DNA from 2 places in the Selenomonas oralis genome. Region 1 is predicted to be linked to the other one. Evidence: riboswitches for the same ligand, from Rfam matches in the RefSeq annotation. Region 1 holds a riboswitch; the other holds the start of a gene.
What was found. Region 1 has a riboswitch for cobalamin ahead of ACRTGH_RS05815 (hypothetical protein). Riboswitches for the same ligand answer to the same signal wherever they lie in the genome.
Positions count from the first base shown of each region.

Region 2: another riboswitch for cobalamin. It lies ahead of cobI (precorrin-2 C(20)-methyltransferase); the one in region 1 lies ahead of ACRTGH_RS05815 (hypothetical protein).

Region 1 covers NZ_CP194411.1:1,217,550-1,220,755, forward strand. Annotated here, with positions in the region: gene ACRTGH_RS05810 (methyl-accepting chemotaxis protein) at 1-811, shown strand, start outside; cobalamin riboswitch at 1,033-1,205, shown strand; gene ACRTGH_RS05815 (hypothetical protein) at 1,277-1,483, shown strand; gene ACRTGH_RS05820 (PepSY-associated TM helix domain-containing protein) at 1,615-2,913, shown strand; gene ACRTGH_RS05825 (C40 family peptidase) at 3,058-3,206, shown strand, end outside.
Region 2 covers NZ_CP194411.1:2,505,234-2,508,439, reverse strand. Annotated here, with positions in the region: partial or broken gene ACRTGH_RS11870 (hemagglutinin repeat-containing protein) at 1-606, shown strand, start outside; gene ACRTGH_RS11865 (hypothetical protein) at 747-1,454, shown strand; cobalamin riboswitch at 1,742-1,919, shown strand; gene cobI (precorrin-2 C(20)-methyltransferase) at 2,100-2,801, shown strand; gene ACRTGH_RS11855 (ABC transporter substrate-binding protein) at 2,817-3,206, shown strand, end outside.

The DNA.
Region 1 (3,206 bases):
GTCGGCGGGCATGGAGGAGACGGCGGCTTCGACGGCAAGCATGCAGCAGGTCAGCAACCATTTGAGCGAGGAGATCCGCGGCACGGTCGGCGTGATGAAGAAGAGCGAGGCGTACACGCAGGAAATCAGCACGCGTGCGACGGAGCTCAAGATAAAGATGGAGCAGGCGCAGGAGGCTTCCCAGCGCGTCTACGAGTCGTCCAAGGGGTCGGTGGAAGCGGCCATCGAATCGGCGAAGGTCGTCGAGCAGATCTCGCAGCTCACGCAGGCGATTACGGATATCGCCGAGCAGACGAACCTCCTCGCGCTGAATGCGAGCATCGAGGCGGCGCGTGCCGGCGATCAGGGCCGCGGCTTCTCCGTCGTTGCGGGCGAGGTCGCAAAGCTTGCCGAGCAGTCGCAGGGGACGGCGGAAAAGATCAAGAGCCTCACGGGGGAAGTGACAAGCGCCATGCAGGCGCTGTCCAAGAGTGCGTTCGATCTCTTGGCACTTCTCGATGGGGATGTGCGCAAGGATTATGCGCAGATGGACGATACGGCTGTCCGGTACAAGGAGGATGCGGAATACTTCCTGAAAGCGGCGAAGGAAAGCACCAAGACTTCGGAGGTGCTTCTGCAGTCGGTGGAGAACATGAACCACTCGATGGAGGAAATCGGCCGGGCGACGCACGAAAGCGCCGACGGCAACACGCGCATCGCCGAGAATATCGTCGGCATGGCGGAGAAGTACGCCGACATTCTCGACAAGGTGCAGAGCTTCAAGGAAGGCACGGAGCGACTGAAAAATCTCGTGGCGGCATTTTCGGGCTGAGGCTGATTTTTCGCCGGCTCGGATCACGCCGAAAATAAGACGGGAATCGGGAGCGGCACAGCAGCGCCGCTCCCGGTTTTTTGCGCGGCAGACGACATTTTGCCGGGTGGGCCGCCGTCTGCCCGAGACGAACGCACGGAGGATGGAAAACTTTTCCCGTGCTATTGACAATGCCTATGGGGAATGATATTCTGGCAGTCGGAAGCCCGGAGATATGAAAACCGTATAGAATGGGATCAGGTGTCGCAAGACTTAATAGGGAAGCCGGAGGAGCCGGCGCGGTCCCGCCACTGTAACAGCGAGCGAATCCGCAAGATGCCACTGGGGAAGCCCGGGAAGGTGCGGAGGAGCGATGAACTGGAGCCAGGAGAACTGCCTGATTGACGATTGCCGTTTGACCTGCGAGCGATGGGGAGGGAATCTGGCTTTATCGGCCGGCTGCTTCCGCCTTGGGGCGGAAGGACAGTGCGGCGCATCTTTTTGCGTCCTGATGAAGCGGTGATTTTGAGCAGCGCCCTTTCCTGGCGGGAGGGGCGCTGCTTTTGGTTTGCGCCTGTGCCCTGCGGCGCCGTCGGACGGGCTCTTTTCGCCGCCTTTGCGGCGATGCGCAGGGCTTTTTTTGCGGCCGCTCTTTACAGGCGCGGCCTGATGGAAGGCGCCGGGCTTTTGTAATTCTTATGGCGACGAATCTGTAGCCGGCAGGGAGGCTAGGGCAAGATGGGGCGTCCTTTTCCGAGCATTTCAAGCTGATTTCGGACGAATCCGTTTCAGCGGGTCTGTTTTGAAAGAAAGGAGTCTTTTTCATGTTACTTCTCTATCGTCTGCACCGCTGGATCAGTGCGATCTGTGCAGTGTTTTTCCTCCTGCTTTGCCTCACGGGGCTACCTCTTCTCTTCAAGGAGGAGATCACGCAGTGGAACCGCGTCGAGCCTCTGCCCCATGCGGGAGACTCCTCCTACCATGTGCTCTGGCAGGGAACTTCTGCCGGACTCGACAAGGTCCTGGAAGAGAACCCCGACAAGAAGGTGCAGGCCATTTCCGCCATGCCCGAGCATGGGCTTCTGCTCTACCGCATCGCTGACAAGGGCAGTCACGGGCGCACGGGGCGCATGAGCATGGGTGGCACGCAGATCGCCTATTCGCCCATGACGGAACAGGCCGTTCCGTGGCGCAGCGGCGCAGTGAAGTCGCCTGCCGTCGCGAGCCTCATGCACACGCTGCACATCCTGCACCTGCGGCTCGCCATGGGGCAGGGCGGTATGATCTTCCTCGGCATTATGTGTTTCCTCAGCTTCCTCTCCATTCTCGGCGGCCTGCTGCTCTATCCGACCTTCATGCGCCGCCGCCTTTTCGGCGGCACGCGCGGCGGCGTCTCGGCGGGCAGCTCCTTCGACTGGCACAACTTCCTCGGCGTCGTCACGGCGGTCTGGGCGGGGCTTCTGACCTTGAGCGGCGTTGCCATCGTCATCTTCTCCGTGGGCTACGGCGCTTACCTCGCGGATGTCGACGCCCACGCGCCGCAGGGGGATGCTGCGAGCGTCCGCTACGAGGATATGCTCGCCTATGCGAAAGAAGCCTTCCCCGAGCAGGATGTCCTGAGCATGGAGGCCGCGACGGGCAAACTCCCTGCGACCCTCTACCTGACGGATGCGGCGCACCCCGCGATGTTCATGGGGCAGAAGGTGCTCTTTTCCCGTACGGCAGACGGCGAGCTCCTGCACTTCACTGAGCCGCTGCCGCGCTACTTGGCCGTCTGCGCCTCGCTGCTCGACCTCCACATCCATAACCATTCGACGATTCTCCTGAAAATCATCTGGGCGCTGCTCGACATCGTGACGATCGTCGTCATCGTCACGGGGTTCCTCGGCTGGTGGCAGCGCACGCACAGGCAGAAGGAGCGCCGGCCCGTCTTTGCGGACGACAGGGGACGTTCGCTGCTGGCTTCCGTCTGGAAGCTGCCGGCGCTCCTCGCAGCGCTCTCCCTCATCGGCATGACGGCGCCGCTCTCGGATACCTTCCTCGGCAATACGGGCGGCACGCTTGCCTGGCTCCTAGTCCTCGCCGTAAGCGCCGTCGCCTGGCTCTTCGCCAAGCGGCCGTAAGTTGCACGCACAAACGGCTGCTTCATTGTGCGCCGCCTAGGAAAATTCTTGTTTTCAAAGCGGCTTTTTTGCAGTATACTGTAAAGTACAGTTGGCAGCGGAGGGATTCCGCTCTTGCGATTTACGGAAAGGGAAGGGATTCTTATGCGCTCTTATCGTCTGCGCAGGGTGTTTCTTGCGCTGGGTCTTGCCATGCTTTTGGCGGCGGGGACGGCTTCGGCTGCGCCGATCCTCTCCGAGAATTCGCATGGGCGCGATGTGCTGAAGCTGCAGCAGGAACTGCAGCGCGCGGG
Region 2 (3,206 bases), 1.3 Mb from region 1:
TATGCGGAGGATTTGCCGACGCAGACAGGGCGGAAAAGATGTACCAAGATGCCGGTGCTGAATTTATCAGCGCTTCCCAAGGTCTATAATACTATAGGCCTCGCACCCAACATCTCCATGCCGGCCAAGGGAGAGGCAAGCAGCACGACGAAGTCTGCCGTCGCGCAGGGAACCATCGACATCCGCGACAATCCCACGCAGGACATCTCCGCCCTCAGCCGCGATACGGCGAACTCGCTGAACGAGCTGGGCAGAATCTTTGACAAGCAGAAGATCGAAGAGCAGCAGGAACTCGCCGCCGCCTTCGGCGAGGAAGCCTTCCGCCTCGCACATAACTTGCCCGACGACGGCAGCGGCAGAAAAATCGCCGTCCATGCCATTATCGGCGGCATCATGAGCCAGATCACAGGTGCTGGCTTTGCTTCTGGTGCTGTCGGCGCCGGCCTCAACGAAGCTGTTATTAAGGCACTTGATGGCAAAGATCCGGGTACGGTTCAGAGCGTCAGTGCCATCATCGGCGCAACCGTTGCAAAAGCCATCGGTGGGAATGCGGCAGCTGGTGCGACTTCGGTGGCTAGTGGGACGAAGAACAATTATGAGATGATGGCTTCTCCTGAAATGGCAGTTTTAGCAACATTATGTATAGCGATAGGATATGCTCTCATAAAGGAAGCGGTGAACCTGAACATGTTGCAGATGTAGAACCCAGAGAATAACATAGCTGTTTGTTAGGGAGTGTGTTATAGTTGCATCCAATAGAAACCGGAAATTGTAAACAAATTATTACAGAGTGCAAACCTGTAATTCCTTTACTCTTATTAAGATATGAAAGTATCGCCACATATTATACGGAAGAACCCGGTTTTATTTATGACGACCAAAACGAACCTTACGAACAAATTTTTAGACTACGAGAATTTATTCCTAATAAAATGATTTCCTCTTTCATGATTTATGCAAAAGATAGAAAAATATCCCGTCAACAGAATATTTTTATTCGCCATACATATTGGGATAAGAAACATGACAAACAGTATATCTCAGAAAAAGATGATGCAAGAAAAAAACATCTGCTGACGGCGATGCCTTCTTTATATGGAAGGACACTTTGGATTGATTCCCAAAACCGTCATTTTGTAAATATTATTCGCATATTGCAGGATATTCAATTACATATTGAGAAAGGCGTTGTTTTTCATAAAAGTAAACAACAAAAAAGATGGAGCGATCTAGAAATCTGTATACTATTTGATTGGGGAAAATACTGTAGGATATGGGATGGATCACAAGAAAACGATCATTTCGGAAAATGGCTCAAATCATTAAAATATACTATAAAGCAAATACTAAAAACCACCTTAGATGAAGATAAATCTCTGGAGAAAATAACATTAGACCAATCTTTCCCTCTAATGTTATTTCGAGATTTGGTTTGTGGGCTTCATAAAAAATAAAAGACAACCTTTCATGCCAGAAGCATTCAATATATGATGATATTGTCGGCTTGCAAGGATAGATCTTGTTGTTTGGAAAAGGATGCCTTACCGCCGACGGAAAGCAGAAGCAAGGAATACGTGGACAGCACGATTCGTGCAGGAGGCACAGCAAGCCTTATGGCGGCAGAGCATGGCTTTTTCGTCCAAGGCTCCTGAGTTGCAGGAAAGGACATTTCTTTCTCTTTAAACGACGGCCCATAACGCGTATATGCGCTGTTTCCTTGACTTTTTCCGCGATTTGTATAATAATGGCTAGTGGAACAGGTGCCTATGAGGCTCAATAGAGAAGCCGGTTGAACCGGCGCGGTCCCGCCACTGTCGGGTGGAGCGCTCCCAAGAGATGCCACTGGCCATGAGGCTGGGAAGGTTTGGGAAGCGCGAGGAAACCCTAGCCAGGAGAACTGCCTGTTTGACAATCACCGTTGGGGGGATCCCCCCAAGACCCGCGAGCGATGGGAAGGGGATTCTTTTTTTGCTGTCATGGGGCTGCATCTTCATTCTTTTCGCGATGGGATGAAGGCAGCTTCTTATTTTTGCAAATGCAGATACTGTCCCCGGGCGGCGAGTGTGGCAGAGACTTTTGGAGAGATATGGGAGGAAGACATGAAAGGAATATTTTTCGGTATCGGTGTGGGTCCCGGCGACCCGGAGCTTTTGACAGTAAAGGCAATTCGTGCCATGGAGAAGGCCGATGTGCTGATTGCACCGAAGACGGAGAAGAAGGACGGCAGCGTGGCGCTTTCGATTGCACAGCCATATTTGAAGAAGGATATCGAGATCGTCTACCAGGTGTTTCCTATGGTGGCGAACTTTGCGGAGTCGACAGATGCTTGGGAGGAGAACAAGGCGGAGATTCTGGCGCTCTTGGAAGAGGGCAAGAATGTCGCGTTCCTGACGCTCGGCGACCCGATGTTCTACAGTACCTATATCTATGTCTACCGCCTGCTTGAGCATGAGGATGTGGAAATCCAGACGATTCCCGGAATTCCGGCATTTTGCGCCATCGGCAGTCAGCTCGGCTATCCGATTGTCGAGGGGAATGATATTGTTTCCATTATTCCGGCGACGGCTTCGCCGGAGAAGATTGCGAAAATCCTGCCCGTGACAGACAATGCCGTCCTGATGAAGGTTTACAAGAATTTCCCCGCAATCGCCGATATGCTCAGTGAGAACAACCTTGCGAAGAAGGCTGTGATGGTGAGCCGCTGCGGTTTGCCGGACGAGGAGCGCATTGATGATATAGAAGCGCAGAAGGAGAAGAAGGTCAATTATCTCTCGACGATCCTTACGCGCCGTGACGCCTGACGAGGAGGGTGCAAAATGAACCGTGTTTTTCGCATGACAGCTGTGCTGTCCTTCTTCTTGCTGGCTGCCGCTCTTTTTTCCGGCTGCGGCGGCAAGGAAGCGGGGGAGGCTTCAGGAGAAAAGGCATTTGCCGTGATCAAGGATGATATGGGGCGCGATGTCACGCTGCCGACAAAGCCGGAGCGAATCGTCGTGCTGTCGGCCTCGTTCCTTGAGCCGCTGCACGCTGTGGGCGGTGATGTCGTCGGGCGTCCCGATTCGAAAACGCAGATGCCCGACTACGCAAAGGACAAGGCCAGTGTCGGTGCGGTCTACCAGATCGATATGGAAAAGGTGCTTGCGTGCAAACCGGATCTTGTCATCGTCAATAAAGGCATGAATGAAAAGCTTGTGCCGACGCTCGAG